One region of the Kosakonia sp. Marseille-Q7440 genome, then DNA from elsewhere that is predicted to be linked to it. Evidence: predicted binding sites of a transcription regulator. Region 1 holds the regulator's gene; the other holds the start of a gene.

The links. The regulator CRP, encoded in region 1, controls carbon source genes, mostly activating them, when cyclic AMP is high. The targets are predictions, from matches to a motif close to ATGTGANNNNNNTCACAT.
Region 2: the regulator CRP is predicted to act here: its motif matches at 2,583-2,600, upstream of focA (formate transporter FocA).

Annotation. Positions count from the first base shown of each region.
Region 1 covers NZ_CBCPLT010000002.1:533,866-541,334, forward strand. Annotated here, with positions in the region: gene argD (bifunctional acetylornithine/succinyldiaminopimelate transaminase) at 1-750, shown strand, start outside; gene ACWPW2_RS16345 (YccS/YhfK family putative transporter) at 740-2,818, opposite strand; gene crp (cAMP-activated global transcriptional regulator CRP) at 2,867-3,499, opposite strand; gene ACWPW2_RS16355 (OsmC family protein) at 3,809-4,213, shown strand; gene ACWPW2_RS16360 (phosphoribulokinase) at 4,244-5,113, opposite strand; gene ACWPW2_RS16365 (YheU family protein) at 5,168-5,386, opposite strand; gene ACWPW2_RS16370 (hydrolase) at 5,383-6,402, opposite strand; gene ACWPW2_RS16375 (toxic anion resistance protein) at 6,576-7,469, shown strand, end outside.
Region 2 covers NZ_CBCPLT010000001.1:1,410,446-1,417,914, forward strand. Annotated here, with positions in the region: gene pflB (formate C-acetyltransferase) at 1-1,615, opposite strand, end outside; gene focA (formate transporter FocA) at 1,667-2,524, opposite strand; gene ycaO (30S ribosomal protein S12 methylthiotransferase accessory factor YcaO) at 2,930-4,690, opposite strand; gene ACWPW2_RS06430 (DUF421 domain-containing protein) at 4,828-5,520, shown strand; gene serC (3-phosphoserine/phosphohydroxythreonine transaminase) at 5,683-6,768, shown strand; gene aroA (3-phosphoshikimate 1-carboxyvinyltransferase) at 6,835-7,469, shown strand, end outside.

The sequences.
Region 1 (7,469 bases):
TCCGACGGCTTTGGCCCGAAACCGGCCGACATCGTGCATGTTCCATTTAACGATCTGCACGCGGTTAAAGCGGTGATGGACGATCACACCTGCGCCGTGGTGGTAGAGCCGATTCAGGGCGAAGGCGGAGTGACCGCCGCCACGCCTGAATTCCTCAAAGGCCTGCGTGAACTGTGCGATGAGCACAACGCACTGCTGGTGTTTGATGAGGTGCAGTGCGGGATGGGGCGCAGCGGTGAGCTGTTCGCTTACATGCACTACGGCGTGACGCCGGACATTCTGACCAGTGCTAAAGCTCTTGGCGGCGGTTTCCCGGTCAGCGCCATGTTGACGACGCACGAGATCGCCAGCGTCTTCCACGCCGGTTCCCACGGATCCACTTATGGCGGAAACCCGCTGGCCTGCGCGGTGGCCGGTACCGCATTCGATATCATCAACACCCCTGAAGTGCTGAATGGCGTCAGTGCCAAACGTCAGCACTTTGTTCAGCATCTGCAACAAATTAATGAGCAGTACGATCTGTTCAGCGATATTCGCGGTATGGGGCTGTTGATCGGTGCCGAGCTGAAGCCGCAATACAAAGGCCGTGCACGCGATTTCCTGCATGCGGCTGCCGCAGCGGGCGTGATGGTGCTGAATGCCGGCCCGGATGTGATGCGTTTCGCGCCGTCGCTGATTATCGAGGAGCAGGATATTGATGAAGGGATGCAGCGCTTTGCGCAGGCCGTTGCGAGCGTGGTTAACGCGTAAGACGTCGGCGTAGCCAGATGCCGTGATGCGGGCGCTGACGCCATGCCACCGACGAGATGGTGTGCATGGTGCTCAGATGCCCAATAATGCGCTGCAAATGCTGCTCCAGCGTGCTCATTGGGCCGTGGGTCAGCGTCTCCGGTCCTTCCATAACATTCACATCACCGGACTCTCCCGGCCCGTCATACTCCAGCCGCTGCTGACAACGTTGCAGCGCAATTTCACATGATTCGAGATAGCGCTGCGCCAGGTCCGGCGTCAGCATGGTGTGCTCGCGCGCCAGCGTCGTCATGGCGTTAATGTGTTCGACAATAAACTGGCTATGCGTCACCCACAGTTTCATATCGCTCAGATAGCGGCTGTTAAAGCCGGGCTCCTGCATCGCCTGGTTGAGGGAGTTGAACAGGGCGTTGTGCGCCTGATTAACCTGCATACGCTGCCAGGCCAGCGGCGTTGCTTCCGGGTTATTGCTGAGGATCAGGCGAATCGCATCCTGATAGGCCTCCAGCGCATCGTGCGCATTCTGGCGCAGCAGGCCGCTCTGCCACTGCGGCCACAGCCACACCATCCCGCCAAAGGCAATCAGGCAGCCAATCAGCGTATCGACCAGCCGGGCGAGGATAAACTGGTCGCCGTTAAGCGTCAGGATTTGCAAGGTATAGACCGCCGTAATCGTGAAACCGACCGTCGCCCAGCCGTAACTTTTGCGGATAATCAGATAGCTACTCAAGGTGATCATCAGCATCGCAGCGAGGGTAAAACCGAGCGGCACATGAAAGTGCAGCGTCATTCCCGCCACCACCAGCCCGGCCAGCGTGCCGGCGGCACGGTTGACAATGCGTACCCGCGTCGCGCCATAACCGTTCTGCGTCACCACCATCACCGTCATCATGATCCAGTAAGGTTTCGGCAGATTTAATGCGCTGCCCATCAGGCTGGCGATGCTGAGCATGACGCTGATACGCGCCGCATTGCGCAGGGCGGTCGATTTCAGGGACAGATAGCTTTTTAGCGCCGGGATCAGCGGCAGGCGCTCCTGCTTATCCTCCATCAAATCGCGGATGTAGAGCGGGCGCTGGGTGCGCAGCACGCGGGCGATACGGCTGAAGTGCCAGGCGCAAAACTGCCCGACCGGATTATCAGGGTGCTGACGGGCAATTTTTTCCAGCGCACCGACCTGCTTCTCCATGGTGAAGCGGGTCGGATAGCGGTGATAGAGAATGTCATCTGCCAGCACGCGCAGGCGAGCCGCGACGGTTTGCGCATTCCAGCGAATCACCTGCTCGGCGTGGGTGCGCTCGACCAGCTTCTGCACCTTTTCCGGCTGATGCAGGCTGACAGAGATATGCTCCTGCAGATCCAACGCGACCTGAAAGACGCGCAGCAGGCGCTTGTAATCGTTGTTCTGATTGGCCGCCAGCATATGCAGCTGCTGGTAACACTGGCTAATCAGATCCACCGCTTTCTGCTGGCGGTCGAGCAGCGGCGGCAGCGCGGTTTCCGGATCGATGTGTTGGGTTAACAGGCTATATTTCGCTTCGCAATAGTCCGCCAGTTGCCGGTAGAGCAAGCTGAGGGATTCGCGCAGCGGCTGTTCGCGCCATAGCCAGAACCAGAACCAGTTAAACAGCCCGTACCACAGGGTGCCGAGGGTGTAGATCAGCAGCGGCTCCCACACCGGCATGTTTCCGGCGAGGCTGAGAGTAAAAATGGCGGCAATGAGAGATGCGGGAAGTAAGCGGCCATGCAGCGCGCTGATTTCACCTGTCACGCCCAGCAGCAGCGTTAGCACCGTCATGATCACCGGTAGCGGAAGATTTTCCGCCAGCAAAAGCTGCACCGCCAGGCTACAGCCGGCAAACAGCGAGCCGCCGATAATCAGGCGTTTAAAGAAGCGTTTATGCGGGGTATCGAGGCCCGCAATATTGCAGCAGGCGGGAACCAGCGAGAAGAGAAGACCCTGTTGCAGATGGCCGAGCAGCAGCCCAACCGCCACAGGCAGGCATAACACCAGCGTTTGTCGCAGTGCGTAGTTGATTTCGGGGTGATAAATCAGCCTGCGCCACATGGGAAAACAAAAACGGCGCACCGCATGAGCGATGCGCCATTTCGCAGATTAACGCGTACCGTAGACGACGATAGTTTTACCGTGGGCGGAGATCAGGTTTTGATCTTCGAGCATTTTAAGAATGCGGCCAACCGTTTCGCGGGAGCAACCGACGATCTGACCGATCTCCTGACGGGTAATTTTAATTTGCATACCGTCCGGGTGGGTCATGGCGTCCGGCTGTTTTGCCAGGTTCAGCAGAGTCTGTGCAATGCGGCCGGTCACGTCGAGGAACGCCAGGTTACCGACTTTCTCCGAGGTCACCTGCAGGCGACGCGCCATCTGCGAGGAGAGGCGCATCAGAATATCCGGATTCACCTGGATAAGCTGACGGAATTTTTTGTAGGAGATCTCCGCCACTTCACAGGCGGTCTTGGCGCGAACCCAGGCGCTGCGCTCCTGACCTTCTTCAAACAGGCCCAGTTCACCAATAAAATCGCCCTGGTTGAGGTAAGAGAGGATCATCTCTTTACCCTCTTCATCCTTGATGAGCACTGCCACTGAGCCTTTAACGATGTAATACAGCGTTTCCGCTTTTTCACCCTGGTGAATCAGCGTGCTCTTCGACGGGTACTTATGAATATGGCAATGAGACAAGAACCATTCGAGAGTCGGGTCTGTTTGCGGTTTGCCAAGCACCATGCGCGATTATCCTCTGTTATAAGCTGGCTCCAGAAACGGCGTGAATCATTCAGCTTCTGGGGTTGCAATCAAAGCTTCCCAAATCCCGGGAAGTGGACCGTCAGCGACATCTGCGGTCTCTAATGTATGATATCCCTTGCGTACATTCGTAACGTCAATGTTTCTCTGTAGCATGTAGACTGTTTTAGCATAGCTTTTGGCGCCTGTCTCCTGGTGTCTCGCTTCAGCATGACGCAGGTCGCCTTCCGTTGCGCGTTTTGTTATGTACGCGTAATCTGTGAAAAAATTTGCCATACCGGAGTGATGAACATGCAGGCACGAGTGAAATGGGTTGAAGGGTTAACGTTCCTTGGTGAGTCCGCTTCCGGCCACCAAATCCTGATGGATGGCAACTCCGGGGACAAAGCTCCCAGCCCGATGGAGATGGTCTTAATGGCCGCCGGCGGCTGCAGCGCCATTGACGTGGTGTCGATTCTGCAAAAAGGGCGTCATGACGTGACCGACTGCGAAGTGAAGCTGACCTCCGAGCGCCGTGAAGAAGCACCGCGCTACTTTACCCATATCAACCTGCACTTCATCGTCACCGGCAAAGCGCTGAAAGAGGCTGCCGTCTCCCGCGCGGTCGATCTCTCGGCTGAGAAGTACTGCTCCGTGGCGCTGATGCTGGAAAAAGCAGTCAAGATTACCCACTCCTTTGAGGTGATCGAAGCCTGATAAGCCCGCCCGGCGGCGCTTCCCGCCGGGTTATTTAATCTTTTTGCCTTCCATCAGCCGCTGCACCAGCGGCGTCATAATCAGCTCCATCGCCAGCCCCATTTTGCCGCCCGGCACCACCAGCGTATCCATATGCGAGATAAACGATCCCTGCAACATTGCCAGCAGCCACGGATAATCGATCCCCTCCAGATTGCGGAAATGAATCACGACAAAGCTCTCATCAAGAGAAGGAATGCCTTTGGCGGCAAAGGGGTTTGAGGTATCGACGGTGGGAACGCGCTGGAAGTTGAGATGAGTGCGGGAAAACTGCGGCGTGATGTAGTTGATGTAATCTTCCATTGAGCGCACCACCGAATCCATCACTGCTTCCCGGGAGTGACCGCGCTCGCTGGTGTCGCGGATCATCTTCTGGATCCACTCGAGGTTAACGATCGGCACCACGCCCACCAGTAGATCAACATGGCTCGCCACATCATGCTGCGGCGTCACCACACCGCCATGCAGCCCTTCGTAGAACAAAACGTCGGTTGGCTCCGGCAGTGGTTGCCAGGGGGTGAAGGTTCCTGGAACCTGGTTCCACGGCACGGCTTCATCATAGGTGTGGAGATATTTGCGCGCCTGGCCCTGGCCGCTCTGGCCATACTCGCTGAAGGTCTGCTCCAGCAGGCCGAAGTCGTTCGCTTCCGGGCCAAAATAGCTGATATGCCGCCCGAGATCGCGGGCTTTGCGGATCGCCATATCCATTTCCGGACGGGTATAACGATGAAAGCTGTCGCCTTCCACCTCCGCCGCGTGCATGTTGAGCTGGGCGAAAATCTTACGGAAGGCGAGGCTGGTGGTGGTGGTTCCCGCGCCGCTGGAGCCAGTGACGGCGATGACCGGATGTTTGGCGGACATAGCAACTCCCTGAAGAAAAGCTGTTGTTCAGTATCAAAGCCGCCCGGCGTCCGGTTATTCGTGGAACTGCCCGCGCGGCATAATATTCACCGTTTCGTGCAGTTCTGACCACACCAGTACGGCCTCGCCGCGCTGCAATTGCCGTTTTACGTCGGCGACCTTTTGTTCAAGCGAACGCTCATGTTCACCATAATCGGTACCTTCGCGCAAGACAAAGCTCTCAATCAGATTGTCGAGCGTGTCGGCGTCAAGTTCTTGCCACGGAATAATCATGATGCTCCCAGATAAGCGGATAACCAGTCCGGAATGCGCGTTTCAAGCCACATCTCCGGGCGACGCAGCGTGCCGCCGACAAAGCCGACGTGCCCGCCATGTTCCGTCAATTGATACTCAATATTAGCGGGTAATTGCGCAAGATCGGGGATGACGTGATGATCCATAAACGGATCATCCTTGGCGTGAATGATAAGCGTCGGTTTACGAATCTGCGGCAGCAGCGGCATGGCGCTACAGCGGCGATAGTAATCAAGTGCATCGTCGAAGCCGTGGATTTTCGAGGTGATCACATCATCGAAATCGCGGATGCGCCGCATTTTACGCAGCACCTCCATGGTCGTCGGTAGCGAGCCAGGATAGGCGCGCAGTTTCCGCGCGGCATTGGCCTTCAGCAGGTTGAGCAAATAACGCTGGTAAACGCGCGTGAAGCCTTTATCCATATGATAACTGCACGCTTCCAGCACCAGCGGGGCCGAGACAATCACCGCCGCATCGACGGGCAAATCATCATCCGCTTTCGCCAGCAGGCAGCCGAGCATATTCCCGCCGAGCGAATATCCCACCGCCGCGGTCGGCGCCTCGCCAAGCTCCTGACGCAGCCAGGTGAGAAACCAGGTGCCATCTTCGGTTTCACCGGAGTGATAGATGCGGTTCAGGCGATTAGGAATCCCACTACAGCCGCGAAAATGCATCACCACGCCCAGCCAGCCGCGCTGTTTCGCCGCATTAATCAGGCCGTGCGCATAGGGGCTGTGCAGGCTGCCTTCCAGGCCATGAAACACCACCAGCCGCGGTTTATGCCGCGCCTGATTCGGCTCTTCGCTCCACGCAAGATCGACAAAATCCCCGTCCGGCAGTTCAAGGCGCTGCCACCAGGGTTCAAACGCCACGCGACGGCGAATAAGACGCGGCAGCATGGTTTGAAGATGTGGGTTGCTTGCGCCACGCATCGGTTGGAAGGTGGAGGCAACGCGTTGATCTGCATCGAGAAGTGCAGGTGTAATTTCTGCCATTTCATCAAAATAGGTAGGTAAATAGGCGGTTATTATACTTGCTAATAATTGGCCTGTTTAATACTTTGCTGCTGTTGTACCGTATTGACCCACTAAGGCAGCGGCAAAAAGACGTATTACAACCCACGCTGACACTGCGCCTGCCTGCTATTTCACTTTCAAGGACACTTATTATGACGGACATTACCTCGTCTGGCCTGATGGCAGCGCAGCCATTAAATGATTTGCCGCAGACGGATAATTTAACCCCCGAGCAGCAGACGCAAATCGAGGCGATTGTTAAAGAGATCGATATTTACGATCCGGCCTACTCGCTCGGTTTCGGTGCGCAAACCATGAAAAAGATGTCGCAATTCTCTGATTCCCTCATGCAGCAAGTGCGGGCAAAAGATGCGGGCATCATCGGTTCGCAACTTACCGATCTTCTGCAAAAAATTAAGCAGGTCGATATCAGCGCCTTTGAGCAAAAACCGGGCTTTCTTGCCTCGCTGCCGCTTGTGGGATCACTTTTTAACCGCATTGAGCGCACCATGCTGGAGTACAAAACGCTCTCCGCTCAGGTGGAGGATATTACTGAGAAGCTGAATGACGCGATGGTCGATCTGCTGCGTAATATCTCGACGCTGGAGATCATGTTCGATCGCAACCGCGATGTTTTCCAGCAAATTACCCTGCATGTTATCGCCGGCAAGCAACGCCTGGAGCAGATAAAACAGGAAGAGCTGCCCGCTCTGCAAGCACAGGCGGCGTCCGATCCGATGATTGCTCAGCGCGTGCGCGACCTGCTCGACGGTATTTCGCGTTTCGAGCGTCGTCTGCATGACTTGATGCTGTCGCGCACCATTGCTATGCAGAGCGCGCCGCAAATTCGCCTGATGCAGAGCAACAGCCAGTCGCTGGCGGAAAAGATCCAGAGCAGCATTCTCTCCACCATTCCGGTGTGGAAAAACCAGATTGCCTTATCGCTCTCTTTGCAGACCCAGCGCCAGGCCGCGAAGCTGCAAAAAGATGTTGCTGATACCACTAACGACCTGCTGCGCCGCAACGCCGAGATGCTGCAGACCGGT
Region 2 (7,469 bases), on a different contig from region 1:
CAGACAGGGAGTCAGCTGCAACCGACAGGCCAGCGATACCGCAAGCCATGGTGCGTACCACGTCACGATCGTGCAGCGCCATCAGAGAGGCTTCGTAGCTGTACTTGTCGTGCATGTAGTGGATAACGTTCAGGGCGGTGACGTACTGTTTAGCCAGCCAGTCCATAAAGTGATCCATACGTTCCATCACTTCGTCGAACTTCAGCAGGTCGCCTTTGATAGGTTCAGATTTCGGACCTACCTGCATTTTCAGTTTTTCATCCACGCCGCCGTTAATAGCGTAAAGCATGGTTTTCGCCAGGTTTGCACGGGCACCGAAGAACTGCATCTGTTTGCCAACAACCATCGGGCTTACGCAGCAGGCAATCGCGTAGTCATCGTTGTTGAAGTCCGGACGCATCAGGTCATCGTTCTCATACTGCAGAGAAGAGGTGTCGATGGAGACTTTAGCAGCGAATTTTTTGAAGTTCAGCGGCAGTTTTTCAGACCACAGAACGGTGATGTTCGGCTCCGGAGACGGCCCCATGGTGTAAAGGGTGTTCAGGAAGCGGAAGCTGTTTTTGGAAACCAGCGTACGGCCATCAACGCCCATACCGCCAATAGATTCAGTTGCCCAAATCGGGTCGCCAGAGAAGAGTTCATCATACTCAGGAGTACGCAGGAAGCGGACCATACGCAATTTCATGACCAGGTGGTCAATCATTTCCTGTGCGTCCTGCTCGGTGATTTTGCCCGCTTTCAGGTCACGTTCAATGTAAACGTCCAGGAAGGTGGAGACGCGACCGAAGGACATCGCAGCGCCGTTCTGAGACTTAACCGCAGCCAGGTAGCCGAAGTAGGTCCACTGAATTGCTTCCTGAGCAGTAGTTGCCGGACCGGAGATATCACAGCCATATTTTGCTGCCATCTCTTTGATCTGACCCAGCGCGCGGTGCTGTTCAGCAATCTCTTCGCGCAGACGGATAGTCGCTTCCAGGTTTACGCCGTTTTCCAGGTCAGACTGCAGAGACTGGAACTGGGCATATTTGTCTTTCATCAGGAAGTCGATACCGTACAGCGCAACGCGACGGTAGTCACCGATGATACGACCACGGCCGTAGGCGTCCGGCAGACCGGTCAGCACGCCAGATTTACGGCAGTTCAGGATGTCTTTGGTGTAAACATCGAATACGCCCTGGTTGTGGGTTTTGCGGTATTCGGTGAAGATTTTTTTCAGCTGCGGATCCAGTTCGCGGTTGTACGCTTTGCAGGAACCTTCAACCATTTTGATGCCGCCAAACGGGATGATCGCGCGTTTCAGCGGTGCTTCGGTCTGCAGACCAACGATCTTCTCAAGCTGCTTGTTGATGTAGCCCGCATCATGAGAGGTGATAGTGGAAGCAACGGAGGTGTCGAAATCAACTGGCGCATGCGTGCGGTTTTCCAGTTTCACGCCTTCCATGACTTTGTCCCACAGCTTGGTGGTCGCGTCGGTCGCGCCCGCCAGGAAGGACTCGTCACCTTCGTACGGAGTGTAGTTTTTCTGGATAAAATCACGTACGTTTACAGCGTTTTGCCATTCACCTTGAGTAAAACCTTCCCAGGCTGCGGCTAATTTTTCGTTAAGTTCGGACATGTAACACCTACCTTCTTAAGTGGATTTTTTATTTACTGCCTGAAACGATCTTTAGTGACGATCGTTGCCACGCAGGTAAATGACCCAGTATGTCAACCCGACCAGTAAGCCTCCACCGATGATGTTCCCGATTGTTACCGGGATCAGGTTATCGGTAATAAAGTTCATTACGGTCAGGTGAGAAAAACTTTCCGGGCTGGAACCTACGGCGGTCCAGAACTCCGGGCTTGCAAAGTTGCGAATCACGATGCCCATCGGGATCATAAACATGTTCGCGATACTGTGCTCAAAACCGCTGGCGACAAACATCGCAACCGGCAGCACCATAATCATTGCTTTATCCATCAGGCTGCGGCCGGAGTAACTCATCCATACCGCCATGCAGACCATCAGGTTCGCGAGGATACCTAACGCCACCGCTTCGACGAAGGTGTGGTGCACCTTGTGGTCGGCGGTCTGCAATACGTTTAAGCCCCAGCCGCCGTTGGCGACCATATATTCGCCGGAGAGCCACATTAATAAGACGAAGAGCAGCGCACCCACCAGGTTACCAACGTAAACGTTGATCCAGTTTCGAGCCAGTTGCCCCCAGGTGATGCGCCCGCTGGCTTTTGCCACAACAATCAGCACCGTGGAGGTAAAGAGGTCGGCGCCGCAGATAATGCAGAGAATCAACCCAAGTGAGAAACAGATGCCGCCGATAAGTTTAGCAATGCCGTAAGGCATCGTTGCTGTACCGGTGGTAGCCGTTATATAGAAAACGAACGCAATGGAGATAAACACACCGGCGGTGATCGCCAGGTAGAAGGTCTTAAGCGGATGTTTAGTCGCTTTATAGACACCAGCCTCTTCGGCCACTTTGGCCATCTCTGCTGGAAGTATAAGATCAAAAGGGTTGTCAGCTTTCACACTAACTCTCTCTTTATTAAGTCGGCGACGAGATACTAACAAAGCATTATAGAAGACAAATTGATATGGATCATATCTCGCCTGGCTTATACGACCGCAAAGCGTATGGTTTTTCTGCTAAAGCGGAGTAACGTGTTGATTATCAAAATAAAAATAAATTTTAAAATTTATAAGAAGCGTTGAATTTTTTTGTGCACTCCTCCGTTAATGGTTAATTAATATGGAGTAATTGCTATTAGAAGTAACAATGTTAACGCTGAAAATATAATTATATTCACCCGCGGTTAACTTAAATATTACATTTAAGATTCATCAGCAAAATATAATAAAAAAGGGGCAATAAAATTGCCCCGTAATATAGCGTAGACTTGCGAATAAGCCTACCGGTTGTAGTGTTATTTATCGTTACTTAGACCAGTAAGCGACTTTCGCACGTTGTAATTTTTCGTAAGCGGCTAACAGCGACTGATGAGCCGGGAATGCCTGCAGGGTGCCGTCGGCAGGCTGCAGATCGTAAAACGACGCTTCACCGCTGAGGGCGGCACTGGCGGCTTCCACGGCCTGTGCGCCATACATGCGCACAAAGGCGTTAAGGTATTGCAGCGGTTGGCGCTCCTCTTCCTGCGCCAGCAGGAGCAGCGTTTGCAGGCAGCGGTAGTAGTTGGCGCGCTCAGGGCTGAAGATTGAGGCGTTAAACTCAATCGTCCACTCGGTCCAGGCCAGTGCCTGATCGAGATCGCCGCCCGCCAGCGCTAGCATCGCTTTCAGCTCGCCAATGCGCAGGGTGTACCAGCCGTTATCTTTGCCCGTTGCCAGACCCAGCAGTTCGCGCACGCGCGTAAAGTCATCGTGACCTTCATCATCCAGTTGAGCGATAAGATCGAGATAGGCCTCTTTATCCCACTCGCTGCCAGGCAGGGAGAGGATGGTTTCGCGCAGGTGCGTACCCATGGTGTTATTCGCCAGCCACAGATCTTCCGCCGGATAGATATCAGACATGCCCGGCACCAGAATACGGCAGGCGTAGACGCCCAGGTGCTCATAATCCGCGATGTAAACCTCTTTATCTTCCTTCTGGAAGATACTCATCAGCGTCGCGAACTCCTCTTCCGTGGTGCCGGCAAAGCTCCAGTCGACAAACGGATAATCGGCATCCTGTTTAAACAGATCCCAGGAGATGAGACCGCTGGAGTCGATAAAGTGAGTTTCAAGGTTGGCGTGTTCTGCCACTTCTTCATCATCGAAGGTCGGCGGGGTAAAGACATCCAGATCTTTCAGACCGCGGCCCTGCAGCAGTTCCGTAACCGTACGCTCCAGCGCTACGCCGAAGTCCGGGTGCGCGCCAAACGAGGCGAAGCAGGTGCCATTCGCCGGGTTGAACAGCACCACGCAAATCACCGGATAGTTGCCGCCCAGCGAGCCGTCGTAGGCAAAGATTGGGAAACCTTCCGCTTCCAGTTTGGCAATCGCTTCGACCACACCCGGATAGCGCGCCAGCACCTCCTGCGGGATCTCCGGCAGGCTGATGCTCTCGGCGATAATGCGGTTTTTAATGTGACGTTCGAAAACTTCAGACAGCCCCTGCACACGCGCTTCATTACGGGTGTTGCCCGCCGACATGCCGTTGGAGACATAGAGGTTGCCGACGATATTCATCGGGATATAGACCGTCTGCTCATCCGACTGGCGGGTAAACGGCAGGGCGCAGATCCCGCGCTCTTCATTACCGGATTGCAGATCAATCAGCATACCGGCGGCCAGTTCGTTTTCCGGATCGTAGTAGGCGCGCAGACGCGCATCGAGAATGCCTTCCGGCAGCGAGTCATCTTCCGGCAGCGGGAACCACTTCTCATTCGGATAGTGGACAAACGGCCCCTGGGCAATGGCGTCGCCAAGCCAGAAGTCAGCAAAGAAGTAGTTGGTGGAGAGACGTTCGAAATATTCGCCGAGCGCGGAGGCCAGCGCCGCTTTTTTCGTGGCGCCTTTACCATTGGTAAAGCAGAGCGCGCACTCTTTATCGCGGATATGCACCGACCAGACGTTTGGCACAGGATTTAGCCAGGAGGCCTCTTCAATATTGAAACCGAGATCGGTCAGTTTCTGCTGAAAGCGGGCGATGGAGTCTTCCAGCGCGGCGTCTTTACCGGGGATAAATGTTTGGGTCATGGCGGTCACTTTTTTCGTACGTAAAGCGCGCAATGATACGGGTTTTACGTGGCAGGCGCTATCGTCCTTCGTGGTGCGGCGAAAATAAAAGTTCTGGCTATGCTTATCAGGAGTAACTCACTGTTAAGGCAATAAAAATGAAAGCGTTTGACCTGCATCGCATGGCGCTCGACAAAGTTCCCCTCGAATTTCTGGGCGAAGTAGCGCTGCGCAGTCTCTACACCTTTGTGCTGGTTTTTCTGTTCCTTAAAATCACCGGTCGACGCGGCGTACGGCAGATGTCGCTGTTTGAAGTGTTGATTATTTTGACTCTCGGTTCGGCGGCGGGTGACGTCGCGTTCTATGATGATGTCCCCATGCTGCCGGTGCTGGTGGTTTTTATTACTCTCGCGCTGCTCTACCGTCTGGTGATGTGGCTGATGTCGCACAGCGAAAAGCTTGAGGATCTGCTGGAGGGTAAGCCGATCGTCATTATTAAAGAGGGCGAGCTGGAGTGGGAGAGGCTGCATAAAGAGAACATGACAGAGTTTGAGTTCTTTATGGAGCTGCGCAACAGCGGCGTCGAACAGCTCGGGCAGGTGCGGCTGGCGATCATGGAGACCAACGGTCAGCTCAGCGTCTATTACTACATTGATGAAGAGGTCAAACCCGGGTTGTGCATTCTGCCAGAGGGGTGCAGCGAGCGTTTTATCACCGTGCCGGAAGCGGGCGATTATGTTTGCGTCCGCTGCAGTAAAATTTCTGCGTTGCAGGCGGGTGAAAAAAAAGCCTGCCCGCGCTGCGCAAATCCGGAATGGTCGAAGGCCAGCAGGGCGATTCGCGTCACATAACAGGGTTTTTATCGGATCTGCTTTCGACTGACAAAACATTCTGCTATGTGATGGGACGCACAACTTTCCCCTGCCTCTGATTACTCGTTGCGGCCTGTGGCGGTGAATGATAAAACCGATGTCACAGGAAAAACGTTTTGCTTTATAGGGTGGTAAGGGGAAATGACGCAGGTTTTCAATTTTAGTTCTGGCCCGGCCGTATTACCGGCGGATGTGCTTAAGCAGGCTCAGCAGGAGTTGTGCGACTGGCAAGGTCTCGGCACGTCGGTGATGGAAATCAGCCACCGTGGCAAAGAGTTTATCCAGGTGGCGGAAGAGGCAGAAAAAGATTTTCGCGATCTGCTCAATATCCCCTCCAACTATAAAGTGCTGTTTTGTCACGGCGGTGGCCGCGGCCAGTTTGCTGGCGTTCCGCTCAATCTGCTGGGTGATAAAACCACCGCGGATTATGTCGATGCCGGTTACTGGGCGGCAAGTGCGGTCAAAGAGGCGAAGAAGTACTGCACGCCAAACGTCATTGATGCCAAAACCACTCTCGACGGCCTGCGCGCGGTTAAACCGATGCGCGACTGGCAGCTGAGCGACAACGCAGCCTATCTGCACTACTGCCCGAACGAAACTATCGACGGCATTGCCATTGACGAAACGCCGGACTTTGGCGATGTAGTAGTGGCAGCGGATTTCTCCTCTACCATTCTTTCTGCTCCGCTTGATGTCAGCCGCTTTGGCGTGATCTACGCCGGTGCGCAGAAAAACATTGGCCCGGCAGGATTAACGCTGGTGATTGTACGTGAAGATCTGCTCGGTAAGGCGCACCAGTCCTGCCCGTCGATTCTTGATTACAGCGTGCTTAACGATAACGATTCAATGTTCAACACCCCGCCGACCTTTGCCTGGTATCTCTCCGGCCTGGTGTTCAAATGGCTGAAGCAGCAGGGCGGCGTGGCGGCGATGGACCGCATCAACCAGCAAAAAGCCGATCTGCTGTATGGCGTGATCGACGGCAGTGATTTCTACCGTAATGATGTGGCGAAGGCCAACCGCTCGCGCATGAACGTGCCTTTCCAGCTGGCTGACAGCTCGCTCGATAAACTCTTCCTCGAAGAGTCCTTCGCAGCTGGTCTGCACGCGCTGAAAGGCCACCGTGTGGTGGGCGGCATGCGTGCTTCTATCTATAACGCCATGCCGCTGGCGGGCGTGCAGGCGCTGACGGACTTTATGGTTGAGTTCGAACGCCGTCACGGTTAATGCAGTAATGACGATCCCCGTAGCCCCGCTGCGGGGTTTTATTTTGTCCGTAGAGAGTGAAGTTTCATGGAATCCCTGACGTTACAACCCATCGCGCGCGTGGATGGCACCATCAATCTGCCTGGTTCAAAGAGTGTTTCAAACCGCGCCTTGCTGCTTGCCGCATTTGCCCGTGGCACTACCGTGCTGACCAACCTGCTGGACAGCGACGATGTACGCCATATGCTCAATGCCCTGACTACGCTGGGGGTTCACTATACGCTGTCAGCCGATCGCACCCGCTGTGAAGTGACCGGCGTGGGCGGCCCGCTGAAGGCGGCAGAAAAAGTTGAGTTATTCCTCGGTAATGCCGGCACGGCAATGCGTCCGCTGGCCGCCGCGCTCTGCCTTGGCGACGGCGATGTGGTGTTGACCGGCGAGCCGCGCATGAAAGAGCGCCCGATTGGCCATCTCGTTGACGCGCTGCGTCAGGGCGGGGCGAAGATCGACTATCTCGAGCAGGAGCACTATCCGCCTCTGCGCCTGCGCGGCGGGTTTAACGGCGGCGAAGTGAGCGTTGATGGCAGCGTCTCCAGCCAGTTCTTAACCGCGCTGCTGATGACCGCGCCGCTGGCACCGCAGGATACGGTGATCACCATCAAAGGCGATCTGGTGTCGAAACCCTATATCGACATTACTCTGCATCTGATGAAAACTTTTGG